2 regions of the Pseudomonas sp. ArH3a genome follow, and region 1 is predicted to be linked to the other one. Evidence: predicted binding sites of a transcription regulator. Region 1 holds the regulator's gene; the other holds the start of a gene.
The links. Region 1 encodes sigma-54, which starts transcription at its own class of promoters, with help from an activator protein. Its sites were predicted from a motif close to ANTGGCATNNANNTTGCTNT; they were not measured.

Region 1 (14,879 bases):
AGGGAATTGATCATTACCGCTATAATCGCCGACTTTTCGTCAGGCTATACGATTTCAGACATGAGCCAATCCAGCGACCTTATTCAATCCGCACAACGCACCATCCGCCTCGAGCTTGAAGCCGTAGAAGGTTTGCTGGCCCATATCGACGCGGATTTCGTACGCGCCTGCGAAATGATTCTGGCCAGCAAGGGCCGCGTTGTCGTGGTCGGCATGGGCAAATCAGGCCATGTCGGCAACAAAATCGCCGCCACCTTGGCAAGCACCGGGACCACGGCTTTTTTCGTGCACCCGGCCGAGGCCAGCCACGGCGACATGGGCATGATCACCAAGGATGACATTATCCTGGCGCTGTCGAACTCCGGCAGCACTAATGAAATCGTGACCCTGCTGCCACTGATCAAACGCCTGGGCATCCAGATGATCAGCATTACCGGCAACCCGGACTCGACGCTGGCCAAGGCCGCCGAGGTCAACCTGAATGTTCACGTGGACCACGAAGCCTGCCCGCTGAACCTGGCACCGACCTCCTCCACCACCGCAGCGCTGGTGATGGGCGATGCCTTGGCAGTGGCGCTGCTGGAGTCACGCGGGTTTACCGCCGAGGATTTCGCATTTTCCCACCCGGGTGGCGCCTTGGGCCGCCGCCTGCTGCTGAAAGTCGAAAACGTCATGCACTCCGGTGATGAATTGCCTCACGTCCCGCGCGGTACCCTGCTTAAGGACGCCCTGATGGAAATGACCCTCAAGCGCCTGGGCATGACAGTCATCCTGGAATCCGATGGCCGCCTGGCCGGGGTGTTCACTGACGGCGACTTGCGCCGTACCCTGGACCGTAACCTCGACATTCAAACGGCTACGATCGACGAAGTCATGACCCCACGCGGCAAGACCGCACGCCCTGAAATGCTGGCGGCCGAAGCGCTGAAGATCATGGAAGACCACAAGATTCTTGCGCTGGTGGTCGTCGACGGTGACGATCACGCGGTCGGCGCCCTGAACATGCACGACTTGCTGCGTGCGGGAGTGATGTAAATGTCCAGCGACCTGTTGCAACGCGGTAAAAACATCAAACTGGCGATTTTCGACGTCGACGGCGTACTGACCGATGGCCGCCTGTACTTTCTCGAAGACGGCAGCGAGTTCAAGACGTTCAATACCCTCGATGGCCAAGGCATCAAGATGTTGATGGCTGCGGGCGTGCAAACGGCGATTATCAGCGGTCGAAAAACACCGGTTGTGGAACGCCGCGCACAAAACCTGGGGATTCCTTACCTGTATCAGGGCCGCGAGGATAAACTGGTGGTTCTGGACGAGCTTCTTGGACAGCTCAACCTAAGCTATGAGCAGGTCGCCTACCTGGGCGATGATCTGCCTGACCTGCCGGTCATTCGCCGGGTAGGCCTGGGCATGGCCGTCGCGAACGCCGCGGCATTTGTGCGCGAACACGCCCATGGCATCACTACCGCACGTGGCGGTGAAGGTGCTGCCCGCGAGTTCTGCGAGTTGATCCTGCGTGCCCAGGGCAGTCTTGAAGCGGCCCACGCCGCCTACCTATAGAGCTTTTTATGCTGAGCAAAAAGATTCGCAAATTTCTGTTATTCGGGGTGATCGCCGCGCTGTTCCTGGCGGTGGGCTACTGGAATATCAGCCCGGAGCGCTTTCTCGACAAGCCTGTAGTGGCCGTCGACGAGAGCGCTATCGCCTATTACGCCATCAACGCCCACACCATACAGTTCCTGCCTGACGGCAAGGTTCAGTACGAAATGACCGCCGATAAAGTCGAAAACCTCAAGGCCACGGACGTCAGCCTACTGACCAACCCCGACCTGAACCTCTACCGCGGTACCGAGTTCCCATGGCATGTCACCAGCAAGCGCGGTGAGGTGAACAAGGGTGGCACCCAGGTAGAACTGATCGACTCGGTCCGCGTTGCACGCACCGACGATAAGAACCGCGACACCATCATTACCAGCAGTCGCATGACCGTTTTCCCACAACAGCAATATGCGCAGACCGAGCAAGACGTTAGAATCGACGGCGCTGGCGGTGTATCGACTGGCAAGGGAATGAAAGCGTATTTGAAAGAAAGCAGGATACACCTGCTATCGAACGTAAGAGGACAGTATGAGGCTCGTTAAAACCCTCCCTATTTTGCTCGGTCTGGGCGCAGCACTGGGAAGCGTGAGCGCCTGGGCTCTGCCGAACGATAGCCAGCAACCGATCCACATTCAGGCTGACGATGCGCAGCTGGATGACAAACAAGGTGTGGCCACCTACACCGGCGGCGTGATCATCACCCAAGGCTCGATGAAAATCACCGGCAACACGGTGACGCTCACGCGTACCCCGGCCGGCGATATTGACGTGGTGACGTCGGTGGGCAACCTGGCCTATTTCGAACAGAAGCAGGCGCCCGCCGATACCGCCCCGATGAAGGGCTACGGCAAGACCATCCAGTACCACGCCCAGCAGAACCGCATTGTCCTGATCGATCAGGCCAAAGTGGTCAGCACCGATGGCAACACCACGGAAGGTGAAAAAATCACCTATGACACCGTGAAGCAGATCGCTCAGGCCGGCCGCGCCAATGGCAGCAAGGTCACCGCACCTCGCCCGCGTATCGACATGGTTATCCAGCCGAAGCAGAAAGCTGACGCGAAGAAGGCGAACTAACGAATGGCAACCCTGAAAGCCCAGCATCTGGCCAAGGCCTATAAAAGCCGTCAGGTCGTACGCGACGTGAGCCTGTCGATCGACAGTGGCCAGATCGTCGGCTTGCTTGGCCCGAACGGTGCCGGCAAGACCACATGCTTCTATATGATCGTCGGGCTGGTTCAGGCGGATCAAGGGCGTGTACTGATCGACGACTTGGACGTCAGCCATCAGCCCATGCACGGTCGTGCACGCGCAGGTATCGGCTATCTTCCCCAGGAAGCGTCGATCTTCCGCAAACTGTCAGTGGCCGACAACATCATGGCGATCCTTGAGACCCGCAAGGAACTCGACCGTGATGGCCGCCGCAAGGAGCTGGAAAGCCTGCTGCAGGAGTTCCATATCAACCACATTCGCGACAACCTCGGCATGAGCTTGTCCGGTGGTGAGCGTCGCCGTGTGGAAATCGCCCGCGCCCTGGCCACTGCGCCTAAGTTCATCCTGCTGGACGAGCCGTTTGCCGGCGTCGACCCGATCTCGGTCGGCGACATCAAACAGATCATCTATCACCTCAAGGCCAAGGGTATCGGCGTATTGATCACCGACCACAACGTCCGTGAGACCCTCGATATCTGTGAAACAGCTTATATCGTCAACGATGGCCAGCTGATCGCCGAAGGCGATTCCGCCACTATCCTGGCCAACGAACTGGTCAAGGAAGTGTACCTGGGCCATGAGTTCCGCCTGTAAGCACTGTGGTGTCTGGCCATTCGCCAAGGCGCGCGGGAGTCAATAAAAACCTCGTTTTTTTTATTGTTACCGCGCTCTAGGCAAAGCCCCCGATATCAGGCATATAATTTGCTTATGTTTGGCGCTCACGCGCCCTGTCGTGGATGGCGCATTGCGCCGGCGAATAAGGTGTTAAGCCCCTGCCATGAAACCATCGCTAGTCCTGAGAATGGGCCAGCAGCTGACGATGACACCGCAGCTGCAACAGGCCATCCGCCTGCTCCAATTGTCGACCCTGGACCTGCAACAGGAAATCCAGGAGGCCCTGGAGTCCAATCCGATGCTCGAACGCCAGGAAGAAGGCGACGACTTCGATAATGCAGACCCGCTGGCCGACAACATCGAGCAAAAACCCAACGCCGACGTGCAGGAACCCTCTTATCAGGAAACCGCCCCGACGGTGGATAACCTTGAGGAAGGCGAATGGAACGAGCGCATTCCCAACGAGCTTCCCGTGGACACCGCGTGGGAAGACGTCTACCAGACCAGCGCCAGCAGCCTGCCGAGCAATGATGATGACGAGTGGGATTTCACCACCCGTACGTCCGTCGGCGAGAGCCTGCAAAGCCATTTGTTGTGGCAACTGAACCTCGCGCCGATGTCGGACACCGATCGCCTGATCGCCGTCACCCTGATCGACTGCATCAATAACCAGGGCTACCTGGACGAAACCCTTGATGAAATCCTCGAGGCCTTCGACCCTGAACTGGACATTGAACTGGACGAAATCGAAGCCGTCCTGCACCGCATCCAACAATTCGAGCCCGCCGGTATCGGCGCTCGCACGCTCAGCGAGTGCCTGCTGCTGCAACTGCGCCAACTGCCGGCCAAGACCCCTTGGCTCGCTGAGGCCCAGCGCCTGGTCACCGACTACATCGACCTGCTGGGCAGCCGCGACTACAGCCAGCTGATGCGCCGCATGAAGCTCAAGGAAGACGACCTGCGCCAGGTCATTGAGCTGGTACAGAGCCTCAACCCTCGCCCGGGCTCGCAGATCGAGTCCAGCGAAGCCGAATACGTGGTTCCCGACGTGATCGTGCGCAAGGACAACGAGCGCTGGCTGGTGGAATTGAACCAGGAATCGGTGCCGCGCCTGCGCGTCAACCCGCAATACGCAGGCTTTGTGCGCCGCGCCGACACCAGCGCCGACAACACCTTCATGCGCAACCAGTTGCAGGAAGCGCGCTGGTTCATCAAGAGCCTGCAGAGCCGCAACGAAACCCTGATGAAAGTGGCCACCCAGATCGTCGAGCACCAGCGCGGCTTCCTGGAATATGGCGACGAGGCCATGAAACCGCTGGTGCTGCACGACATCGCTGAGGCGGTGGGCATGCACGAATCGACGATTTCCCGGGTGACCACGCAAAAATTCATGCATACCCCACGGGGTATTTATGAGTTGAAATACTTTTTCTCCAGCCACGTCAGCACCTCCGAAGGCGGCGAATGCTCGTCCACGGCGATCCGCGCGATCATCAAAAAACTGGTTGCCGCGGAAAATCAGAAAAAGCCGTTGAGTGACAGCAAGATCGCTGGTTTACTGGAGGCACAAGGCATTCAGGTCGCCCGTCGAACCGTCGCCAAGTACCGCGAGTCCCTCGGGATCGCGCCTTCCAGCGAGCGTAAGCGTTTGATGTGACGGGCGGGCCATAGCGTTCCAGTGGCGGGTATTCCTACCCGCCGCTTTATGCACTGGCAACGAAGGAGAAGCTGTATGCAAGTCAATATCAGTGGACACCAACTGGAAGTGACCGAACCGCTGCGCGCCTATATAGGCGAAAAGCTCAAAAGAATTGAGGGGCATTTCGACAAGATCACCAATGTGCAAGTCATCATGACTGTCGAAAAGCTGAAGCAGAAAATCGAAGCCACCTTGCGTATACCCGGCGGGGAAGTCGTCGCCAATGCTGAGCATTCAGATATGTATGCCGCCATTGACGACCTGACCGACAAGCTGGATCGCCAAATCAAAAAGCATAAGGAAAAGCAGCAGAGCCTTCTTCAGGGCACAGGCCGCTAACACTCCCCACCCATGATCCGACTTGAAACCATCCTGACCCCCGGCCGTTCCCTCGTGAACGTGCCGGGCGGCAGTAAAAAGCGCGCCCTAGAACAAATTGCCAACCTGATCGGCCGCGAAGTGCCCGAACTGGATACGCAAGCTGTGTATGAGGCACTTATCGCCCGTGAAAAACTCGGTTCAACCGGTTTTGGCAACGGTATCGCGATTCCTCACTGCCGCCTGCAAGGCTGTGAAGCCCCAGTGAGCGCCCTGCTGCACCTCGATGCACCAATTGATTTCGACGCCATCGACGGCGCACCGGTCGACCTGCTGTTCGTTCTGCTGGTCCCGCAAGCCGCCACCGATGCACACCTGGAACTGCTCCGGCAGATCGCCAGCATGCTCGACCGCAAGGAAGTACGCGACAAACTGCGCAGTGCCAGCACCAACGAGGCGCTCTATCAGGTTGTCCTGGATGAACAAAGCGGGCAGTAATCATGCGTTTGATCATCGTCAGCGGCCGTTCCGGCTCGGGTAAAAGCACTGCCCTCAACGTTCTTGAGGACAACGGCTTCTATTGCATCGACAACCTGCCTGCGGGCCTGCTGCCTGAACTGGCGGAGCGCGCGCTGATCCACACTGAATTGGCACAACCCCTGGTTGCCGTTTCGATTGACGCCCGCAACCTGCCCAGCCACCTTGAGCGATTCCCGCAATTGCTCGAGGAAGTGCGCGCCAAGCACATTCATTGCGATGTGCTCTACTTGGATGCGGACGAAGAAACGCTGCTCAAGCGCTTTTCCGAGACCCGCCGACGCCACCCCCTCAGCAGCCCGCATCGCTCCCTGGCCGAAGCCATTGAGGACGAGACCACGCTGCTCGGCCCGATCATTGACCTCGCCGACCTCAAGATCAACACCACCAGCCTGAACCTGTATCAATTGCGGGATGCCATCAAGCTGCGCCTGCTGAACCAGCCGGAGCCCGGTACCGCTTTTCTGGTCGAGTCGTTTGGCTTCAAGCGCGGCATGCCGGTGGACGCCGACCTGGTCTTTGATGTGCGTTGCCTGCCTAACCCTTATTGGAAGCCAGAACTGCGCGAACAGTCGGGGCTGGATCAGCCTGTAGCCGAATACCTGGCCGCGCAGCCGGATGTAGAGGAGATGTTCCAAGACATCTCCAGCTACCTGCTCAAATGGTTGCCGCGCTTTGCTGCGAGCAATCGGGCCTATGTCACCATTGCCATTGGCTGTACCGGCGGCCACCATCGCTCCGTCTACCTGACCGAACGCCTGGGCCAGGTGCTGCAGCAAACCCTCAAGAACGTCCAGGTTCGCCACCGCGACCTTAGCTGAAAGGACCACCCCGCGATGCCCGCTCTGGAAATTGAAATCATCAACAAGCTGGGCCTGCACGCTCGCGCTTCCGCTAAATTCGTCGGCGTTGCCGGACAATTTCCTTGCGAGATCTACGCCGGGCGCACGCCGGAGTCCATGGTCAACGGCAAGAGCATCATGTCGATGATGATGCTGGCCGCCGGCAAGGGCACCAAGATTCACCTGAAGACGCAAGGCGAGCAGGAACAGGAAGCGATGGATGCCTTGGTGGCGCTGATCAACAACTACTTCGACGAGGGTGAGTAAATCCACCCTTTGAGAGGGATGTGAGGCTGCAACAGCCTCACCCCAGAGCTGTATCCATCACCATCATTAAACAGAACCCGATGCACAACCCCAAGCTGGCAAGCTTTTCGTGACCATTGCGGCGCGATTCGGGGATCACTTCGTGAGTCACCACCAGCAACATCGCACCAGCCGCAAGCGCGAGGCCCAGCGGTAACAAAACTTCTGCCAGGCTCACCAGCCACGCGCACAACACAGCGAATACCGGCTCTACCAACCCTGACGCGGCGCCGATCAGGAACGCTTTGACCCGCGACATCCCGGCCCCGGCCAAGACCAGCGCAATCACCAAACCTTCCGGCACGTCCTGCAGGGCAATGCCCATGGCCAGGCTATCGGCATCCGGCATGCCGCCACCGGCAGAGACGCCCACCGCCATGCCTTCCGGAATGTTGTGGGCAATGATGGCGAACACAAACAGCCAGATGCGGGGTGGGATCACCGGTTTATCCGGCGTGCCCACCAGCATTTCCGGGCTGGCGCCGGAGACCTTGCGGTCGACCAGGTACAGCCCGAACGCTCCCAGCATGATCCCAAAGCTGATCAAGCCGCTGGCGCCCCAGGGCGAAAGCCCCAGGCCTTCAGCGGCAGTGATACCCGGCACGATCAGCGAAAAGGCAGTTGCTGCCAACATCACTCCAGCACCAAAGCCCAACAATGTATCGCTGAGCGCTACCGGCATCCGACGAATCACCAGCACCGGCACCGCGCCCAGCGCCGTGCCGAGCGCGCAGATCGACCCGCCCTGCAAGGCACGCAGGATGCGCGGTTCAAGGTCCAGCCAGGCCAGCCCGTGGGCCACCAGCAATGCAGTACCTGCCAATAGCAGCAGTGAGCCAAACGCATAACGAAACATTCGTCCGCTGCTGATCGCCAGTATTTCAGTGCCCATAGTCGGCCTTAGGTCGTGTTATAGGGTCAATATCAGGCCAAGGCGGCCTGGTAGCGTGCGGCGACTTCCGGCCAATTGATCACGCTGTAGAAGGCGTTGATGTATTCCGGACGACGGTTCTGGTAGAGCAGGTAGTAGGCGTGCTCCCAGACGTCCAGACCGAGGATCGGCGTATTGCCGTTCATCAGCGGGCTGTCCTGGTTGCCGCTGCTTTCGACCACCAGGGTCTTTTGTGGGGTAACGCTCAGCCAGGCCCAACCACTGCCGAAACGCGTCAGGGCAGCCTTGGTGAAGGCTTCCTTGAAACTGTCGAAACCACCCAACTGTTCCTCGATCGCTTTGCCCAGCACGCCCTCAGGTTTGCCGCCGCCTTTGGGCGACATCACCGCCCAGAACAGCGAGTGGTTAGCGTGGCCGCCACCTTGGTTGATCACTGCGGCACGCAGTTTTTCCGGCAACTGCTGGACGCTGGACACCAACTTCTCAACCGGCCAGCCCGCAAACTCAGTGCCCTCAACCGCCGCATTCAGGTTGTTGATGTAGGTCTGGTGATGCTTGGTGTAGTGGATTTCCATGGTTTGCGCATCGATGTGCGGCTCCAGGGCATCGTAGGCGTAAGGCAGGGCAGGCAAGGTGTAGGACATATCAATGTGCTCCGTAATAAGGACTGTTGCGGATCGACGCATCCGTTTGCACCGCAGCGCCACCCAACAAGCGATGGGTTCGCGGGTACTCGCCGTGATCGCTGATGAAGTTCAACAGTTCGACGTAGGTCTTGCTGCTCTGGCGCAGCGCCGCCTCGCGCAATTGCCGGCTCAGGCGCGGGTCCTGCAGGGTCTGCAGCAGGCGCTGGTGGATAGCACACAGGTACTCCGCGCTTTCCTCAGGCTGGTTCAGGCGCAGGTGCAGGTCCGCCAGGTTGTGATGGGAAATGACGCAAGCCGCCACTGCTTCGTCGGCATCCGCCCAACGCTCGAATAACACTTGAGCCAGGGCCAGGGCTTGCAAATAGGCCTCGCGAGCGTCGACCAGTTCGCCCTGCATAAAGCAGCGATTGGCCCGTTCGATCGTGCGTTTCCAGTGCTCCATGGTGAGCCTCCAAAGCAGAGTCGGTGATTACACGCCGCCCGCCGTAAGCTTTTCCGGATCCAGCAGGATCTCCAGTTGGCTACGTGACAAGTCAGTGTGCTCGAGAGCGACATCAATTACCGGACGGCCTTGCTGATAGGCCTTCTTGGCGATTTCAGCGGCTTTTTGGTAACCAATGATCGGGTTGAGTGCGGTGACCAGGATTGGGTTGCGCGACAGCGCTTCCTTGAGCTTGGCTTCGTTGACCTTGAAGCTGGCGATGGCCTTGTCGGCCAGCAAGCGGCTCGAATTGGCCAGCAGTTCAAGGCTGCTGAGCAGGTTTTGGGCGATGATCGGCAGCATCACGTTCAGCTCGAAGTTGCCGGATTGCCCCGCGACAGTAATCACCGTGTCATTGCCGATCACTTGGGCCGCGACCATGGCAGTGGCTTCCGGGATCACCGGGTTGACCTTGCCCGGCATGATCGAAGAGCCCGGTTGCAGGCCTTCCAGCTCGATTTCACCCAGGCCTGCGAGCGGTCCGGAGTTCATCCAGCGCAGGTCATTGGCGATTTTCATCAGCGAGACGGCGGTGGCTTTCAACTGGCCGGACACGGCAACGGCTGTGTCCTGGGAGCCGATCAATGCGAACAGGTTCCTGCCCGGGGTGAATTTCACGCCAGTCAGGTTGCTCAGTTGCTGGCTGAAACGCGCGGCGAATTCCGGGTGTGCGTTGATCCCGGTGCCGACCGCCGTGCCGCCCTGAGCCAGGGCCTGCAAGCTCGGCAGCAAGTCCTGCAAGTGACCGATATTGGCCTTGAGCTGCTGCGCCCAGCCGTTGAGCACCTGGCTCATGCGCACCGGCATGGCGTCCATCAAGTGGGTGCGGCCGGTCTTGATGAACGGATGCACTTGCTCGGCCTTTTGCTCGATCACCTGCACCAAGTGCAACAGCGCCGGCAGCGTTTGCTCATGCAGCACCAAGGCGGCACTGACGTGGATGGTGGTGGGAATGATGTCGTTGCTGCTTTGGCCGCAGTTCACGTGGTCGTTAGGGTTGACCGCCTCGCCCAACAAACGTGTGGCCAGGGTCGCAATCACTTCGTTGGCGTTCATGTTGGAGCTGGTGCCGGAGCCGGTCTGGAAGATATCCACCGGGAAGTGCGGCATGTAATCGCCCTCCAGCAAGCCCTGGGCGGCATCGACAATGGCTTTGCCCTGCCCTTCGCTGATCTGCTTTAGGTCGACGTTGGCCTTGGCCGCAGCGGCTTTGGCCAGGATCAGGGCGCGGATGAATTGCGCCGGCATGCGTTGGTTGCTGATCGGAAAGTTGTTCACCGCGCGCTGGGTTTGTGCGCCATACAAGGCCTCGGCCGGTACTTGCAGTTCGCCCATGCTGTCGCGTTCGATACGGGTGTTACTCATCGGAAGATCCTTGCACCAGGTCAGAAACAGAAATGGAAGGCAGCAATTCGCAGGTCGCCAATTGCCAGGCAAAGGCCTGCCAGCGCTTAAGGCGGCAGGCACAGTGGGAGAGGTTTTCCAGGTCGCGCAGCGGGCGCCACGCCTGGTCCAGGCACATGGAGCGCCAATGCCAGGGCAAGGCGATATCGCGGGCGGTGTCGATCAGCAGGCGCAATGAGGTTTCGGCGATCGTCCACGGATGGGTCGCGGTGCAACACGCCAGGTACCGACCCTCATTGAGGTAATGTTCGATCAGGCGAGGTTCATTGGGATCGAGGCCGCAGCGAATCTGACGACTCATCCAGCGCCAGCTTTCCAGGTACGGATCCTCATGCAGGACAGAACTCATGATCCACACTCATTCGATAATGATATTTATTATTAAATGATATTGAGAATCAAAACAAGTACAGCACGTTAATCCACCTGTGACTCGGCCATAAAAAAAGGCACGCCATCTGTACGATGGCGTGCCTTTTTTTGAGCGCGAGAGTGATTAGCTGCCGGCGACAGTCATCCGCTCGATCAACACCGAACCGGTGCGAATGTTGCTGCGCAGTTCCAGGTCGTTACCCACGGCAACGATCTGCTTGAACATGTCGCGCATGTTGCCGGCGATGGTGACTTCCTGCACGGCGAATTGAATTTCGCCGTTTTCTACCCAGAAACCCGCCGCGCCGCGGGAATAATCACCGGTGACCATATTCAGGCCACTGCCCATCAGTTCGGTCACCAGCAGGCCACGGCCCATACGACGCAGCAACGCCGCCTGGTCTTCGTCGCCATGGGTCACGAACAGGTTGTGCACGCCACCGGCGTTGGCGGTGCTTGGCAGGCCAAGCTTGCGGCCAGCGTAAGTACCGAGAACGTAGGAGACCAACTCGCCCTTTTCGACAAACGGTTTGGCATAAGTGGCCAGGCCATCACCGTCGAACGCCGAACTGCCCATGGCGCGCATCAGGTGCGGGCGCTCATCAATGGTCAGCCACTCAGGAAACAGTTTCTGGCCGATTGCGCCCTCAAGGAACGAAGACTTGCGGTAGAGGTTGCCGCCGGAAATCGCGCCCAGGAAGCTGCCGAACAACCCGCCGGCCAGCTCTGCCGAAAACAGCACCGGCACTTCACAGGTCGGTACCGGGCGCGCGCCCAGGCGGCTCGCCGCACGCTGGGCTGCGCGCTGGCCAATGCTGACCGGGTCAGCCAGCAATTCGCCTTGGCGGCTCACGTCATACCAGTAATCACGCTGCATCTGGCCATCGGCCTCGGCAATCATCACGCAGCTCAGGCTATGGCGAGTGGAGGCGTAACCACCGATAAACCCGTGGCTGTTGCCATACACGCGGCAGCCCTGATGGGTACTCAAGGTGGTGCCGTCAGCATTCTTGATGCGAGGATCAGCATCAAACGCTGCCGCTTCGCAGATCAGCGCCTGCTCGATAGCCTGTTCAGGCGTGATGTCCCAAGTGTGAAACAGATCGAAATCCTTCAAGTCCTTGGCCATCAGTGCCTTGTCAGCCAAGCCTGAGCTTTCATCTTCGGAGGTGTGCTTGGCAATCGCCAACGCAGCGGCGACCGTCTCGCGAATCGCTTCGGGCCCGCTGGCCGACGTACTCGCCGAGCCCTTGCGCTGCCCTACATACAAGGTGATACCAAAACCCTGGTCGCGATTGAATTCGACGGTTTCCACTTCCCGCTGGCGCACCGACGTCGACAACCCCTGCTCCAGCGACACCGCCACTTCACAGGCGCTGGCCCCCTGGCGCTTGGCCTCGGCAAGGATCTGCTCGACTTGTTCCTGCAGTGCCGGTAACGCTTGCGGACCGACGCTTTGGGCTGCACTCATGGTTTTCTCCACTCAAATTCTGCTTTCGGTTAAGGCCATCGAGCGACCGGGCCGGACAAGCGGCCCCCGACTGGTTATCATGGCGGCGTTTCTTTGCGGACTGCCACCATGGTTGATTCTTACGACGACTCCCTCGATGGGGAGAAAAGCAAAACCCAGGTCAAACGCGAGCTGCATGCTCTGGTTGACCTTGGCGAGCGCCTTACAACGCTCAAGCCTGACTTGGTTGCAAAACTGCCACTGACCGACGAAATGCGCCGGGCCCTGGCTGATGCACCTAAGCACACCGCGAATATCGCGCGTAAACGGCACATCATGTTTATCGGCAAACTGATGCGCGATCAGGACACTGACGCCATTCTGACCCTGCTCGATCAACTCGATGCCTCCACTCGCCAATACAACGAACGTTTCCACAACCTGGAACGTTGGCGTGACCGCCTGATTTCGGGCGATGACGCTGTATTGGAGAAGTTCGTGTTGGACTACCCGGACGCGGACCGCCAGCAACTGCGCTCCCTGATCCGTCAGGCCCAGCACGAACTGGCGCAAAACAAGGCTCCGGCCACCAGCCGTAAAATTTTCAAGTACATCCGTGAGCTGGACGAGACTCAACGCGGCCTGCGCTGATCCTCTTCCCCGGGTGGCGTTCTGCGCCACCCGAAGCTCCACCTTTTACGACCCCGTGCCACCCACGGTGATCGCATCAATCTTCAAGGTTGGCTGACCAACGCCGACCGGCACCGACTGCCCATCTTTACCGCACGTGCCCACGCCGCTGTCCAGCGACAGGTCGTTACCGACCATCGACACCTTGCTCATGGCTTCCGGCCCGTTACCAATCAACGTTGCCCCTTTGACCGGCGCGGTAATCTTGCCGTCTTCGATCAGGTACGCCTCGCTGGTGGAGAACACAAATTTGCCGCTGGTGATGTCCACTTGGCCGCCGCCGAGGTTGGCGCAGTAGATCCCGCGTTTTACCGAGGCGATGATTTCCGCCGGGTCGCTTTCGCCACCGAGCATGTAGGTGTTAGTCATACGCGGCATCGGCAGGTGCGCGTAGGACTCGCGGCGGCCGTTACCAGTACGCGCCACGCCCATCAGGCGGGCGTTGAGCTTGTCTTGCATGTAACCCTTGAGCACACCGTTTTCAATCAGCGTGGTGCACTCGGTCGGCGTGCCTTCGTCGTCGATGCTCAGCGAACCACGACGACCGGCCAGGGTGCCGTCATCGACAATGGTGCACAGCTTGGACGCGACCATCTCGCCCATGCGCCCGCTGTAGGCGGAACTGCCCTTGCGGTTGAAGTCGCCTTCCAGGCCGTGGCCCACCGCTTCGTGCAGCAAAACCCCAGACCAGCCCGAGCCCAGTACCACCGGCAAGGTACCGGCTGGCGCCGGAATGGCTTCAAGGTTGACCAGTGCCTGGCGCAGCGCTTCGCGGGCGTAGCCCATGGCGCGGTCTTCAGTGAGGAAATAACGGTAGTCGGTGCGCCCGCCGCCGCCATGGCCACCGCGCTCGCGGCGACCGTTCTGCTCGACGATCACACTGACATTGAACCGCACCAGCGGCCGTACATCCGCCGCCAACCCGCCGTCGGTGGACGCCACAAGAATGCGCTCCCACACACCGGCCATGCTCACGGTGACTTGCTGGATACGCGGGTCGAGGGCACGGGTGGCCGCATCGATACGCTTGAGCAAGTCGACCTTTTCCGCACGGCTGATCACTTCCAGAGGGTTATCCGGCGCGTACAACTGAGCCACATCCTGGGTGCTGAATGCCTGCACCGTGCCGTTCTGGCCGGCGCGGGAGATCGAGCGTGCCGCACGCGCCGCCAGGCCCAGGGCTTCAAGGGTAATGGCGTTGCTGTAGGCAAACCCGGTCTTCTCACCAGATTGCGCGCGCACGCCCACACCTTGATCAAGGTTGAAGCTGCCTTCCTTGACGATGCCGTCTTCGAGGGCCCAAGACTCGGAAATCTGCCCTTGGAAATACAGGTCGGCCGCGTCGATGCCTGGCCCGGCCAGATCGCCGAGCACGGTTTGCAAGCTTTCGATGGTCACGCCACCGGGTGCCAGGAGGTGTTCACTGACTGAGGACAACAACTCGCTCATAGGTTTGGCCTTAAATTCATCGTTCCGAAGCAGGCCGCTGCGCGCCCTGCGAGAAAAAGCGCCGATGGTTGACCACCGGCATGCGCGCCCGTATCGACGCCTGTTCACTGCTATCGCGTTCGGCCAACAACACCGCTTCGCCTTGATCCTGTTGTGTCAGCACGCGCCCCCAAGGGTCGACAATTGCTGCGTGGCCAAAGGTTTCCCGTGGGCCTGGGTGTACGCCGCCTTGGGCGGCTGCCAGCAGGTAGCACTGGGTTTCGATGGCTCGCGCACGAATCAGCACATCCCAATGTGCAGCGCCGGTCACCGCCGTAAAGGCCGAGGGCGCGGTAATCAATTCAGCCCCCGCCGCACGCAATTCGC
Region 2 (14,879 bases), 2.7 Mb from region 1:
CAGATGATCTCCACGTCGGAAATCAAAGTCTCGGTGGTGATCGAAGAGAAGTACCTGGAACTGGCTGTACGCTCGCTGCATACCGCTTTTGAGCTGGATGCTCCGGCCCGACCGGGCGAGTGATGCGATGCCAGGAAGGCGCGGCTTACCGCGCCTTTCATTTTTTTGCCGGGCGCATGTTCTTTTTGGTGCGCTCGACAATACTTAGGCGAGTAGGGCTGTGACCTTTGGGTTGCAGTTCGAAGGCCTTTTTTTTGCAGACTGTTGTTCCTGAACTGAAATGCGTGAGGAGAAAGGTATGCTGATTCTGACTCGTCGTTGCGCAGAAAGCCTGATTATCGGTGATGGCGAAATCACCGTGACCGTGCTCGGCGTCAAAGGCAATCAAGTACGTATAGGGGTTAACGCTCCGAAAGAGGTAGCGGTCCACCGCGAGGAAATCTACCTGCGGATCAAGAAAGAGAAGGACGAAGAACCAAGCCTTTAATTTTTATCGTTTTTTATGTTTGCAAACGGGGATGAACGTGGTTAATATACGCCCCGTGTTGCGGAGAGCTGGCCGAGTGGCCGAAGGCGCTCCCCTGCTAAGGGAGTACACCTCAAAAGGGTGTCGGGGGTTCGAATCCCCCGTTCTCCGCCATTATTTGCTTAGTACGTTGCAATCTGGTTTTTTCGGTAAGTTGTTGAAATTGCTCGAAAAAATAGCTTTACATAGAGATTGAACGGCCTATAATGCGCGGCAACAAATGCACTCGTAGCTCAGCTGGATAGAGTACTCGGCTACGAACCGAGCGGTCACAGGTTCGAATCCTGTCGAGTGCACCATTTAAGAGTCAGTTGCAGCGATGCAGGTGACTCGGCTTCAACCAGTTGTGATCTGGTCTAAAAACACAATATGCACTCGTAGCTCAGCTGGATAGAGTACTCGGCTACGAACCGAGCGGTCACAGGTTCGAATCCTGTCGAGTGCACCATACAAACAAAAAGCCCGCCTAGTGCGGGCTTTTTGCCGTCTGGGGTTTGTGTAGGGTTTCATCTTTTTCTCCAGCGCCATGTGTTTTCCTTTCAGCCTGCGTCGTCGCAGTTCTATATGCAGCCGATGTTCAGCTTTGGCTCGCAAGCGCTTGTTCTTTCCAGTTTTTTAACGTTTAAAACGGACGCAAGGTGTATCATTGCGCCCGTCAGCCCCGCCGGGGCTTGTGGAATACCTCCATGGACTTACCCAGTAGTTACTCAGTACCCCGTTTTTCCAATCATGAATTGACTGATTGATCCTTCCGGCGTGCCCCGCTGCTGGGAGTGGAGTTCGCCTATGACCGAAGTAGAAGTAAAGAAAACACAAGACAGCCTGCAGGATCGTTTGGCTCAAGTTATCGAGCTGCTGCAGCGCCAGCGCGTGGTCGAAGACCTCACGCACCGCCAGGAAGGTCCGCATCACGACCGCGTCGAAAACCTGGTGCACCGGCAAAACCTCGTCGAGTTGCAGCGCAAGCTCGACGACCTGCACTCCGCCGACGTCGCCTATATCCTCGAAGCCTTGCCGCTGAATGATCGACTGACCCTTTGGCAGTTGGTCAAGGCTGACCGCGATGGCGACATCCTGCTCGAAGTATCCGACTCGGTCCGTGAAACCCTGATCGCCGACATGGACGATCACGAGCTCCTCGCTGCGGCCAGGGAAATGGACGCCGACGAGTTGGCCGACTTGGCCCCCGAGCTGCCCCGTGATGTTGTCCATGAGCTGATGGAGGCTCTCGACAGCCAGCAGCGTGAGCGTGTGCGTTCAGCGCTGTCGTACGATGAGGATCAGGTCGGCGCGTTGATGGACTTCGAGATGGTCACCATCCGCGAAGACGTCAGCTTGGAAGTGGTATTGCGTTACCTGCGCCGCCTCAAAGAATTGCCCGGTCACACCGACAAGCTGTTCGTGGTCGACTACGAAGGCATTCTCAAGGGCGTGTTGCCGATCAAGCGTTTGCTGGTGAATGATCCTGACAAGAAAGTTGCGGATCTGATGGCCAGCGATACCGTGAGTTTTCACCCGGATGAAGACGCCTATGAGGCGGCGCAGGCGTTTGAGCGTTATGACTTGATCTCGGCGCCGGTGGTCGACAAGAACGGCAAGCTGATCGGCCGTTTGACCATCGATGAAATGGTCGACTTGATCCGTGAAGAGAGTGAAACCGAAGTCCTCAACATGGCGGGTCTGCGTGAAGAGGAAGATATTTTTGCGTCGGTCTGGCGTTCCCTGCATAACCGCTGGGCGTGGCTTGCGATCAACCTGATCACCGCCTTCATAGCTTCACGTGTGATCGGGCTGTTTGAAGGCTCCATCGAGAAGCTGGTGGCCCTCGCAGCGCTGATGCCGATTGTGGCCGGTATCGGCGGCAACTCCGGTAATCAAACCATCACCATGATCGTGCGCGCGATGGCGCTGGATCAGGTGAGTACCGCTAATTCCTCGCGCCTGCTGCGCAAAGAGTTGGCCGTGGGCCTTATCAACGGCCTGGTGTGGGGTGGTGTGATCGGTGTGGTCGCCTATTTGCTCTATGGCAGTTGGTCACTGGGCGTCGTGATGACGGCCGCCATGACCCTCAACCTGCTATTGGCGGCGCTGATGGGGGTGCTGATCCCCATGACCCTGGCGCGCCTTGGGCGCGACCCGGCGATGGGCGCCAGTGTGATGATCACCGCCATGACCGACAGTGGTGGCTTCTTCATCTTCCTGGGCTTGGCGACGATCTTCCTGCTCTGATCCCTTCCCGCGGGAGCAAATCTGCTCCCGCTTTGCTTCTTCTGCTCAAATCCCAGGCAAAAAAAAGCCAGCACAGGGCTGGCTTCGGCTTTCAGTTGCAGATCAATTGGCTTCTGCGGCCGCCTCAACGTCGTGCGCAATAAGCGAGACGAGAGCATTTTGCTGGCGGTGGGAGAGCTGACGAAAACGCTGCAGCAGTTCGCGTTCGTGCAGTGACAGCTCTGGGCTGTCCAGGCGCATGCTCAACTCTTCTCCCAGCGCACCTTCCTGAATGAGGCTTTGTTCGAGGCGCGCGATGATTTCGGAGTTCATGCTGCGGTGATGATTGCGAGCCACCTCGGCAATGCGTTCCCGCATTCCGTCTGGCAGACGTACGACGAACTTGTCAGCCGTACGGCTGGAATAAATTGCCTGTTTCAATGGGCGCATATATTTAACCGGTTAGTTCAGGGGAGCGGTTTTTGGAATTGGCCGCAAGATGAGTGTTAAGACAAGGCTCACGACCAAAGTTCAACCCGAATTGCAAAGAGGCCGCATCATGCCTCAGATTTGACATTTCCTTGGCGTCAATTCTGTGACAAATATTGAACCGCCTAAAGGCTTTATGCCAGCACTCATTTGCATTTTTGCGGACTGGTTTGAAAACTTTTCAACGAGTGATTCCGCGACGGAACTTCTCGTAAGTCCAGGCCACGACAGGGTTTGAGGCCGCACATCCTATAGCAATATGGCCTTTTGCCCTCGCATTTAAGACTAGTGGCAATTTGCCGATTTGCTAGGGCGTTGCGACATAAGGTAGGAAGGGGTGACGCGAGGAGGTTCTTAGCGCAGCACAGGATCGAACTTGATACGGCGCCCAACGATCAGCGTCAGAACCAGCAAACCAGCGAAGACGCCGGCGGCTATGAGGGCTGTTGTTTGGCCGTCTTGAGAGGGTGTGCTCAGGCCAAATAGGCCGGCTGCCAGGGTCAGGCACAGGAATAACCAGGCGGGTTTCGTCATAAAGGTTTCCTCAGAAAACCCAGTGTTCAGAGACGGGGGCTGCCTGAGTGTCTTGGGCCACACGAATTGGCGACTGCACAGTGGGGTTCATCACCGCCAATTGCGGACGCTGTTGCAGGTGGTGAGGCACCGGCTGGCTGATTTGCGCGACGTCATCTTGGGTTGCTTGAAAATGGAACATGACCAGTGCAGCCAGGGCCACAGCGTTGAGGCTTAACAGTAGGGCGCTGTTCATGTTCTTGTTCTCCGCAGTGGCTGGGCCGAATGGTTTTGTAGGATAAGTACTGCAGGTCCCGTGCCAATCTTTTATATCAATAAAAACAATAAGTTAGGTGTTATTTTTAGTCATGCTACGTTGCAATTTGCAATGCGGCTATTTTGCAGGAGTGCAATTTGCACGATAGCGCCAAGTGCCCGGGTTTACTCGGCGAAACTGTAATCCCCACGACAAGGATCGGCCTACACTCAAAAAGCCAACGGACGACATGACAAAACCGACCTCGGCCGTTAACATGCACGCCGTCCGTCGCTGCGCTTCTTGCCCGATGGCTGTCATTTGTCCCAGTAGCTCAATTGGATAGAGCATCCCCCTCCTAAGGGGAAGGTTGGCCGTTCGAACCGGCCCTGGGACACCAGATTCAACGCTGAAAAGCCCCGTACAGATTGCTCTGGCGGGGCTTTTTTGTGGGTGCTCGTCAAACACCGGTCGAACCTTGCCGGCGATCGGTGTTCACAGCAGGTGCGCGATGTATTTATCGCCATCTTTGTACCTTGCACGCGGCCAGGCAACGTCTGAGCTATTAAGCAAAATATTCCCCGGATACCGATTTATCGCCTGTCCGGACCCGGCAACCCCGGACTATCATGCCGGTAGCCCTGTCACCCACTGCAAGGAGCCGCTCGGAACGCCGATGCGCCAAATCTGGAAATCTTTTCGAGCCCTTTATTTCGCCTCCTTGATGATGCTGATCGGCTCCGGCCTGCTCAGTACTTACCTGGCCCTGCGCCTCGCTGCCGACCATGTCGACAGCCTGTGGGTGGGTGCGCTGATGGCGGCCAACTACTTTGGCCTGGTGCTGGGCGGCAAGATCGGGCACCGCCTGATCGCCCGGGTCGGGCATATTCGCGCGTATGCCACCTGTGCCGGGATTGTCGGTGCGGCGGTGTTGGGCCATGGCCTGATCAACTGGCTGCCGGCCTGGATCGTGCTGCGGATGATCGTGGGCCTGGGGATGATGTGCCAGTACATGGTCATCGAAAGCTGGCTCAATGAGCAGGCGGACGCCAAGCAGCGTGGCGTGGTGTTCAGTGGCTATATGATCGCGTCCTATCTCGGCCTGGTACTGGGCCAGTTGATCCTAGTGATGCACCCCGAGCTCGGTCTCGAGTTGCTGATGCTGGTCGCCCTGTGTTTTGCGCTGTGCCTGGTGCCGGTAGCCATGACCCGGCGGATTCACCCGGCGCCCCTGCATCCTGCGCCGATGGAGCCGCGCTTCTTTATCAAACGTGTGCCGCAGTCACTGAGCACGGTGTTGGGCGCAGGGTTGATCGTCGGTTCGTTCTACGGTTTGGCGCCGCTCTATGCCTCGCAGCAAGGCCTGACCACCGAGCAAGTCGGTCTGTTTATGGGTAGCTGCATTTTTGCTGGGCTGTTGGTGCAGTGGCCGTTGGGTTGGTTATCGGACCGCTATGATCGAGCCTTGCTGATTCGTTGCTTTGCCTTGTGCCTGGCGGTGGCTGCATTGCCGTTGGCGGTGTTGACCAAAGTGCCTTTGGAAGTGCTGTTTGTGGCCGGGTTCCTGTGTTCCCTGGTGCAGTTCTGCCTGTATCCGCTGGCGGTGGCGTTTTCCAATGACCATGTTGAAGGCGATCGTCGGGTCTCGCTGACCGCCATGTTGCTGGTGACCTACGGCATCGGCGCAAGTATTGGGCCGCTGTTGGCTGGTGTGGTCATGAAGCTATTCGGCAGCCACATGCTGTATGCGTTTTTCAGCCTGTGTGCGTTGATCCTGGTGTGGCGTATCCGGCCGAAGGCGGTGACCAACCTGCATCAGGTGGACGATGCGCCGCTGCACCACGTGGCGATGCCCGACAGCATGTCCAGCTCGCCGCTGGTGGCGTGCCTGGACCCGCGAGTAGACGAAGCCGTGGTACAGGAGCAAATGCAGACCGTTGTCCCGGACCCAGAGCCTGAAGCTGATCCGCAACAACCGGCGGATGAGCCGGCTTTTGAAGGTCCGCCGGAGCCTCTGGGACCGGACGAGCATCCTCATGACTTGAGCAGGGCACGCCCCTGAAAGCAAAAACGGGCAGATCCCATCAGGATCTGCCCGTTTTTTTTGCCGCGACCTTTAAGGCTTAAAGGTCGTCGTCTTTGTCAAAGCGCCGCGCTTCACGCTGCAACTGGTACACAAACCGCTCCACCTGCCGTTGCACCAGGCCGCTCATGTTGTGGAAGCGCACACCGGCGAATGTGGTGTTGATCTTGTCTTCGAGGTGCAAGTAGCGCAGCTCGACGGAGGTGGTCATGCTGCCGAAGGGCAGGGCGGCGATAAAGCGATCGTAGACCTGGCCCAGTTGCAGGCGCTCGGAAATATCGCCCTCAAAGCGCAATTTGCAGCCGGTGGCGGAGATATCCAGCAACTTGCCGCTGATCGGCGCCTTGAGTTTCTCGCCACCCAGCTCGATGTTGACCAATTGCGCCAGCTTCAAGGCGGCGCGAAAAGCATTGCGACGCTGATGGTAGACCACTTCGTCGGGCATGCTGCCGGTGTAGATGCGATGGCCGTCTTTTTCGCTGATCGTCAGCGTGCCATTGCTTTCCCAGGCGACGCGTACGCCGTCATGAAAGCCTTCGATGCGGAACGGTTCGCCATTCTCAAGATAGCGTTCACCGTCGCGGGGGATCATTTCGTCCAGGGCCAGCGTCTTGCTGTCCCGGTCAACGTCCACCAAGTAGCTTTGGAAGCGCTGGCTGCGTTCGTGGAAAGTGATGATCAGCGGATCATGGCTTTCTTGCAGCATGCGCAACGTGCTGGCGATTTCCAGAGGCGTGGTGAGCACCTTGGGTGGCTGCGGGGCATCTTCCGCATTAAGGGCGTTGAACACGGTTCTTCCATCTCCAGACAAAATACGACTACACGCAAGAACCGGCATTTTGCCAGCATGTAGCGCGCCTTGGATAGGGCGCGCTGTAAACCAGTGTCAGGCCTGGCTGCGGGTGCTTGGCTTGACCAGGCGCGAGGTTGAGCCTTGGGCGTTGTAAAGGGCCGGAGGCTCTCCGCCGTGAAGTATGCGCAACTGGTTGGCGGTCGTGGCTTGCTGCAGCTGGATCGACTGACCGTTGAGCAGGTTGGCGTCCTGACACTCGGTGAGCAATTGGTTGAGTGCGGTGCTCTGCGCCAGCAACTGATCGCCGACTGAGGAGTGGCTAGCCAGTTGTGCGAGGCCGTCGTGATCAGCCGGTAGGCCGAGGCTGATGAGAATCTCGCTGCGCTTTTTGCCATGCTGCTCCAGCAGCACAATCAGCGACTGCTTGCGCGCCAGAATTTCTTCCAGCAAGCGCATGTCCCGGCCATAGAGTGCCAGGGATTCTTCTTTCAGCAGCTCGAGCAAATGTTGCGTCGGCGCCAGATCATCAATGATCAGTTCAAGCAAATGTTCGTCGTGGTGCATGGCTGGCCTTGGGTTTTAAGCGTCCAAAAGCCCTGCGCAGGCCTTTGCCTAGCGCTCGGCTTCGAAGTTAAGCAGCTTGCTGGCTACACGGTTGCTGTCGACTTTATAGCTGCCATCGGCGATTGCCTGTTTCAACTCGGCCACGCGGGCTTTATTGACAACCGGTTGGTCGCGCAGCGAGTCAGTGACCTTCTGCAACTGTTGAGCCTCATTGCTCAGGTGTACCGATTCCCCGCTTTGGCTGGCGCTGGCCTGTTCGGTCTTGGCGGCGGGCGCTGGCTGGGCCTTGGCTTCTACGCTGTCCTTGGCACCGCTGGTGCGCGTATTGCCGGGCAATGCCGGGGTGTTATTCAAACGACTGAAATCGATGACCATGATAAAAAAACCTCTGGGTATTTGGACGCTTGCCATGTTTTCGGCCATACCCGAACAAACTTTAGGCTCGAATGACAATAAACCTGTACAGGTCGACATCCAACGCACAGTGTAGGAAAACCTGACGCTTGATACCAGTGATCTATAAAGCTACCTCGACTTGGCCCGGCGCGGTAACTTGAGCCTTGATCACGCGATTGGAGTTGAGGTTCTTGACTCGTATCTGTTCGCTCATCCCTCCGTTGGACAGCGCTTCGCCTGGCATCTTTACCATCAGCCCGCCACTGCTGGCCGAAATCACCACTTGGTCACCCTTGCGAATCACTTCAGCCTGTTCCAGGTGGACGAGCGTTATCACCTGGTCGGTGACCATTGGTCGGGTAAGTTTTTGCCCGACGGCTTGGTCCACAGAGGTGAGGTAGCCCTGGCTGATCAGGCTTATGTCCCGTTCGCGCAGCGCAACGTCTTCAAAACCGATGATACCGGTGCGTTTGAGCGGGCGTGTGACGACCACTACATCGCGGAACAGCTTGACCTGGGCCGGTACGAATACGGTCCAGGGCGAAGCGCCGTCGCAACGCACTTTTACCGTCACGCGGCCGATGGGCTGGGCGGGGCTTTCCAGGGTGGCTGTCAATTCCTTGTCGCACATTGGCATGCGTAGGCGCGGGTCCAATTGGCTGACCTGGATTTCATAACGGCCAGGCGTCTGAGTGGTCGCCAAATAATCTTCTACAGTGAACTCAAGAAAGCCTTGAGTGACGCCGATAAGGAGATCAGGCAAGGTGACATTATCTGCACGGGCCGCCGTGCCCGAGCTCAAGGCGAGCAACGCCATCGTGACGCAGAGCAATCTGCGGTACCGTGGCAGGCGTCGGGAAACTGTCGTTTTAAAGTTCATAAATCAATAAATAGCAAAGCTCGTGCCGTTTTGTGTTGGGTACGCTTCGTACCTCTAGGTTTTAGCGTAGGAGTCTGGGCATGGCAGGAGTAATGGATTCAGTAAACCAGCGCACACAGCTGGTAGGGCAGAATCGCCTGGAGTTGTTGCTGTTCCGCCTCGATGGCAAGCAGCTGTATGGCATTAATGTGTTTAAAGTGCGGGAGGTGCTGCAGTGCCCCAAACTGACGATCATGCCCAAGTCCAGTCCGGTGGTATGTGGCGTGGCCAACATCCGTGGTGCGACCATCCCCATTCTTGATCTGGCCTTGGCCACCGGTTCTGCAGGTTTGCAGGACCGCCAGAGCCCGTTCGTGATCATTACCGAATACAACACCAAGACCCAGGGTTTCCTGGTGCGCTCGGTGGAACGCATCGTCAACATGAACTGGGAGGAGATCCATCCGCCGCCCAAGGGCACCGGCCGCGATCACTACCTCACGGCGGTGACGCGGGTCGATAACCAGTTGGTCGAAATCATCGACGTGGAGAAAATCCTCGCCGAAGTGGCGCCGACCTCGGAATCCATTTCGGTGGGTGTCGTCGACGCTGAGACGGCGCACAAGGCGATCTCGTTGCGCGTGCTGACCGTGGACGACTCCTCGGTCGCGCGCAAGCAGGTGAGCCGTTGCCTGCAAACCGTGGGTGTGGAAGTGGTGGCCCTCAACGATGGTCGCCAGGCCTTGGATTACCTGCGTAAGCTGGTGGATGAAGGCAAGAAGCCGGAAGAAGAATTCTTGATGATGATCTCCGACATCGAGATGCCGGAAATGGATGGCTACACGCTCACGGCCGAGATTCGCAACGATCCACGCATGCAAAAGTTGCATATCATCCTGCATACTTCGTTGTCGGGTGTATTCAATCAGGCGATGGTCAAGAAGGTCGGTGCTGATGACTTTCTGGCCAAATTCCGCCCTGATGACCTGGCATCCCGGGTAGTCGACCGGATCAAGGCAGCAGATCATGGCTAAGGGGCTTTTTCCCTGGCGGTCTTACGATTTTAGAGGCGGTATCAGTGTCTACGGGTAATTTGGATTTCGAACAGTTCCGGGTCTTCCTGGAAAAAGCCTGTGGCATATTGCTTGGTGAAAACAAGCAGTACCTGGTATCCAGTCGTCTCAACAAACTGATGGAGCAGCAGGGCATCAAGTCCCTGGGTGAGTTGGTGCAGCGCATCCAGGGCCAGCCGCGCAGCGGGCTAAAGGAAATGGTGGTGGATGCCATGACCACCAACGAAACCCTGTGGTTTCGCGACACCTACCCCTTCGAAGTGCTCAAGAACAAAGTGCTGCCGGAAGCCATCAAGGCCAGCCCGGGCCAGCGCCTGCGCATTTGGTCGGCCGCCTGTTCCTCAGGGCAGGAACCGTACTCGATCTCGATGTCCATCGACGAGTTCGAGCGCACCAACATGGGCCAACTGAAGGCTGGGGCGCAAATTGTCGCCACTGACTTGTCAGGCTCCATGCTCACCAACTGCAAGACCGGCGAGTACGACAGCCTGGCCCTGGGCCGTGGTTTGTCACCGGAACGCCTGCAACGTTTCTTCGACCCGAAAGGGGCCGGGCGTTGGGCGGTCAAGGCGCCGATCAAGAGCCGAGTGGAGTTTCGCTCGTTCAACCTGCTCGATAGCTATGCCAGTCTGGGCAAGTTCGACATGGTGTTTTGCCGCAACGTACTGATTTACTTCTCGGCTGAAGTGAAGAAAGACATCCTGTTGCGTATCCACGGTACGCTCAAGCGCGGTGGTTACCTGTTCCTCGGTGCATCCGAAGCACTGAATGGTCTGCCGGATCATTACCAAATGGTGCAGTGCAGTCCCGGTATCATTTACCAAGCCAAGTGATCGGCGCTGGAGCATAAAAAACGGGAGGCCCGCAAAGGCCTCCCGTTTTTTATGCGCTCAAAGTGTTGACGACACCTGGTCGTCGTCACTCAGGGCCTGAGCGTCATTCGGATATTTCCCAGGGAAAGACGATGAACACCGCTGGGAACCGCCTCATTGAAAATACCTAGCCGCCCGGCTGTGTCGGAGGCGGAGGCGGTGAAGGTTGCTCGCCCGGTTTGCGGCGAGGCTTGGGTAATGTTCTGGACATTGACGGTGCTTATCCGCAGACCGTTCATCGTCATATATAGGCTCGAACCATCGGAGGTTGGGCCGCCTCCAATCACATCAAAGCTGAAATCATACGTGCGCCCTGCAGTCACCTGCACGGGACGGGTAATGATATGGGAACGGGTTGCCTGGCTGTTGGGCACGTCAACGACCACGCTTGAATTGAGAACGTGCAGCAACCCGCCGGCGTAAGGCCCCTGGGGTACCCAGCCCTGGAAAGTGCCATTGCTGAAATCCCATATTGTGGTTGGAGTTGGCACGATGATGGGGAGTGAGTTGATACGCACTCTGGCGGTCGGCGCGGGGGTAATTAGCTGTCCGCGTCTTATCTGCAGCAGCAAACTTACAACCGTGCCCGTGCTGGCTTCAACAAAGGTTTTAGGTATCAGAATCTCGCGCCGGGGGGCGTTTTGGGCAACTGCAAAGCTTTGGTTGTACTCGCCGCCGAGGACGCTGCTGCTCAATGTCAGATAGATCATGTCGCCGGCTTGGACGGGGAAATCGAGCGTCAACTTGGCGCTGTCGCCGAGAATAAGCAGGGTGTTCAGATTCGGGATGGGGACCACTGAATCTTGTTCGTTAAATTTTGGAGGCGGAATGTTCAACATTTTTAACCTCTGCCAGGCACGGTGGGACGTCTGCTAATAAGGCATTCGAGGCGACGTACAGCGCAACTGTCAGAAATGACAGTGCAGACAAGTGGTCACTCAACAACCTCGACGTTCGCCTCTCACCGTTGCCGCCGCCAGTAAAGCGGCAACCGCCATTGCCGCTTTACTGGCGCCACGCGGAAGACCGTTGCCGCTTTTCTGGCATTGCCGCTGGCAAACATCCCGCAACCCCTTGAATTACGGGCCTTAAGGGAATTGGCATGCGCCTTGCTATAACCCAGATACGAAAAGCAGGTCAGCCTAAAGGTTTCCGCCATGAGCATCAGCTTCGATAAAGCGCTCGGTATCCACGAACAAGCCCTGGGCTTCCGCGCCCAGCGTGCTGAAGTCCTGGCCAACAACATTGCCAACGCCGATACCCCGAACTACAAAGCTCGGGACTTGGACTTCTCCGCCGTGCTCGCCGCACAGCAGGACAAGAACAAGAACGGCACCTTCGCCTTGAATATGACCAATAGCCGTCATATCGAAGCGCAAGGCCTGAGCAGTGGCGACGAGTCGCTGCTGTATCGCACGCCGATGCAGCCATCGATCGACCAGAACACCGTCGACGCCCAGCTGGAGCAATCGGCCTACGCCGAGAACTCGGTGAACTTCCAGGCCAGCTTCACCCTGCTCAACAGTAAATTCAAAGGGCTGATGTCAGCCCTGCGTGGAGAGTAAGCCATGTCTTTAGCCAGTGTTTTCAATATTGCCGGCAGTGGCATGAGCGCGCAGACCACGCGCCTGAACACCGTCGCCAGTAACATCGCCAACGCCGAGACCGTGTCTTCGAGCATTGACCAGACCTACCGCGCCCGTCACCCGGTGTTTGCCACCATGTTCCAGGGTGGCCAGAGCGGCGGTAGCGATTCACTGTTCCAGAACCAGGATGCGGCGGGCCAAGGCGTGCAGGTGCTTGGTGTGGTCGAAGACCAGAGCAACCTGGAAGCCCGTTATGAGCCTAACCATCCCGCCGCGAACGAAAAGGGTTATGTCTACTACCCCAACGTCAACGTGGTCGAGGAAATGGCCGACATGATTTCCGCCAGCCGCTCGTTCCAGACCAACGCGGAAATGATGAACACCGCCAAAACCATGATGCAGAAGGTCCTGACCCTGGGTCAGTGATAAGGGGCGCCAAATAATGGCCATCGTTGATACCACTAACAACACGGCAGTCCAGAACCTTTTTAACGCCAAGGTCAAGACTGCGACGGACAACAGCGGTGTCGGTGCTGCTTCCAAGGCCGCGACGGGTAACCAGTCGCTCGGCAAGGACGCATTCCTGCAACTGCTGGTGACCCAGCTCAAAAACCAGAACCCGCTGTCGCCTCAGGACAACGGTGCGTTCGTGGCGCAACTGGCACAGTTCAGCAGCCTGGAAGGCATCAACACCCTGAACGACTCGGTGAATGCGATCTCCAGCAACTTCAGTTCGTCGCAAGCGCTGCAAGCGTCGTCGCTGGTAGGGCGCTCGATCATCACCCAGACCGACAAGGCCATGGTTGATACCAGCAAGAGCATGACCGGCTCAGTGGCGGTGACGGCGGCGACGGGCAACGTCTCCGTGAAGATCACCGACAAGGACGGCAACGTGGTACGCACCCTCGACATGGGTGCGCAGAGTGCCGGCGATGCCAGCTTTATCTGGGATGGCAAGAACGACAAAGGTGAGGTCGCGCCTGCTGGCACTTACACCTTCAATGCCACCACCAAGAGCGACAAGGGCGACTCGGTTGCCCTCGCTACTTCGCTGCCAGCCACGGTAACCAGCGTGACTTTGAGCAAGACCGGCGGCGAAATGCTGCTCAACCTTGCTGGCGGCATGGGCAGCGTCAAGCTGTCGCAAATTCAGACTATCGGTACATAGAGCCGGCTAAATACGGCAGAGGGAGAGAAACATGTCTTTTAATATCGGCCTTAGCGGCCTCTATGCGGCCAACAAACAACTGGACGTGACCGGCAACAACATCGCCAACGTTGCGACCACTGGCTTCAAGTCGTCCCGTGCGGAATTCGCGGATATCTACGCGGCCTCCAAGCTGGGCACCGGCCAGAACAGCATCGGCAATGGTGTGAACCTGGCGGCGGTGTCTCAGCAGTTCACCCAGGGCGACGTTAACGGCAGTGGCGGTATTCTGGACATGGCGATCCAGGGTGGCGGCTTCTTCGTACAGAAGGGCAGCGACGGTTCGCTGGAATACACCCGCAGTGGTGCTTTCCGTGCTGACAAAGACGGCTATATCACCAACAACACCGGCACCTCGCGTCTGCAGGGTTATGCCGCGGATGAGAATGGCAAGATCACTAAGGGCGGCCTGGTCGACCTGCAACTGAACCTGTCGAACCTGCCACCGAAGGCCTCCACCAAGGTGGACTCCAGCAGTAACCTGAACTCCTCGTCGCCGGTGATCGATCAGACCAAGAACCCGTTTGATCCAACCAAGTCCGAGACCTTCACCACGCAATACAGCACCACATTGTACGATTCCCAGGGCAACGCACACCCGATGGTGCAGTACCTGGTGAAAACCGATGCCAACCAGTGGCAGGCCTACACCTTGATCGATGGCCGCAATCCTGATGGTTCGGCCCCTACCGGTACTGGTGCTGGCGTGACGGCGCCTGTGCCGTCGACCTTGAGCTTCGATGGTGCCGGTAATCTCAAGAGCATCGTGACCGGGGGGGTTGCCGGTAACACCTTGACCATCAAGGATTGGGTACCTGGCACGGTGACCGATGGCGTATGGAAGGCTAACGATGCGACGGCGAACAAAGACGGCATCGCCATTAACATGGGCACCGTCACCCAGTACAACTCGGCCAGCTACCGTAACCCACCGGTTACCGATGGCTACGCCACCGGCCAGATCACCGGCCTGAAGATCGATGGCAGCGGTGTGCTGTTCGCCACCTTCAGTAACCAGCAGAGCAAGGCTATCGGCCAGATCTCCCTGGCCAGCTTTAACAACGAGCAGGGCTTGCAGCCAGCCGGCGGCACTACCTGGAGAGAGACTTTCGCGTCGGGCCAGCCGGGTTACGATTCCCCGCAATCCGGTACCCTGGGTTCGATCGTGGCCAACTCCCTGGAGAACTCCAACGTCAACCTGACCAGCGAGCTGGTGGACCTGATCAAGGCCCAGAGCAACTACCAGGCGAACGCCAAGACCATCTCCACCCAGAGCACCATCATGCAGACCATCATTCAGATGACCTGATATCGTCGCTCAAGTACCAGCGCACACAAAAAAGGCCCCTCGATCGAGGGGCCTTTTTTGTGTGCGCTACTTAGTCATTTACTGCTTGTTTCATCTTGCCCCGATGCGGGAACGCGTAACGCCAATTTCGCCACGTATGAGCCAA

Region 2: flgB (flagellar basal body rod protein FlgB) is a predicted target of sigma-54. The motif match lies at 11,729-11,748, and genes of this name have one in related genera.

What each region holds. Positions count from the first base shown of each region.
Region 1 covers NZ_CP080330.1:1,320,885-1,335,763, reverse strand. The annotation lists gene K0P33_RS06020 (KpsF/GutQ family sugar-phosphate isomerase) at 61-1,035, shown strand; gene K0P33_RS06015 (HAD family hydrolase) at 1,036-1,560, shown strand; gene lptC (LPS export ABC transporter periplasmic protein LptC) at 1,569-2,141, shown strand; gene lptA (lipopolysaccharide transport periplasmic protein LptA) at 2,128-2,676, shown strand; gene lptB (LPS export ABC transporter ATP-binding protein) at 2,680-3,405, shown strand; gene K0P33_RS05995 (RNA polymerase factor sigma-54) at 3,590-5,083, shown strand; gene raiA (ribosome-associated translation inhibitor RaiA) at 5,159-5,464, shown strand; gene ptsN (PTS IIA-like nitrogen regulatory protein PtsN) at 5,477-5,941, shown strand; gene rapZ (RNase adapter RapZ) at 5,944-6,801, shown strand; gene K0P33_RS05975 (HPr family phosphocarrier protein) at 6,817-7,089, shown strand; gene K0P33_RS05970 (ZIP family metal transporter) at 7,127-8,020, opposite strand; gene K0P33_RS05965 (superoxide dismutase) at 8,053-8,664, opposite strand; gene K0P33_RS05960 (hypothetical protein) at 8,666-9,109, opposite strand; gene K0P33_RS05955 (class II fumarate hydratase) at 9,137-10,513, opposite strand; gene K0P33_RS05950 (FagA protein) at 10,506-10,901, opposite strand; gene pmbA (metalloprotease PmbA) at 11,049-12,395, opposite strand; gene yjgA (ribosome biogenesis factor YjgA) at 12,504-13,025, shown strand; gene tldD (metalloprotease TldD) at 13,071-14,513, opposite strand; gene K0P33_RS05930 (carbon-nitrogen hydrolase family protein) at 14,530-14,879, opposite strand, start outside.
Region 2 covers NZ_CP080330.1:5,405,167-5,420,045, reverse strand. The annotation lists gene K0P33_RS24870 (aspartate kinase) at 1-123, shown strand, start outside; gene csrA (carbon storage regulator CsrA) at 299-487, shown strand; tRNA gene K0P33_RS24860 (tRNA-Ser) at 550-640, shown strand; tRNA gene K0P33_RS24855 (tRNA-Arg) at 749-825, shown strand; tRNA gene K0P33_RS24850 (tRNA-Arg) at 898-974, shown strand; gene mgtE (magnesium transporter) at 1,313-2,755, shown strand; gene K0P33_RS24840 (Arc family DNA-binding protein) at 2,858-3,184, opposite strand; gene K0P33_RS24835 (PA3371 family protein) at 3,578-3,757, opposite strand; gene K0P33_RS24830 (hypothetical protein) at 3,768-3,992, opposite strand; tRNA gene K0P33_RS24825 (tRNA-Arg) at 4,316-4,392, shown strand; gene K0P33_RS24820 (MFS transporter) at 4,669-6,054, shown strand; gene K0P33_RS24815 (flagellar brake protein) at 6,116-6,865, opposite strand; gene K0P33_RS24810 (flagellar protein FlgN) at 6,962-7,432, opposite strand; gene flgM (flagellar biosynthesis anti-sigma factor FlgM) at 7,481-7,807, opposite strand; gene flgA (flagellar basal body P-ring formation chaperone FlgA) at 7,950-8,708, opposite strand; gene K0P33_RS24795 (chemotaxis protein CheV) at 8,789-9,721, shown strand; gene cheR (protein-glutamate O-methyltransferase CheR) at 9,766-10,593, shown strand; gene K0P33_RS24785 (hypothetical protein) at 10,683-11,471, opposite strand; gene flgB (flagellar basal body rod protein FlgB) at 11,790-12,197, shown strand; gene flgC (flagellar basal body rod protein FlgC) at 12,201-12,644, shown strand; gene flgD (flagellar hook assembly protein FlgD) at 12,661-13,386, shown strand; gene flgE (flagellar hook protein FlgE) at 13,418-14,734, shown strand.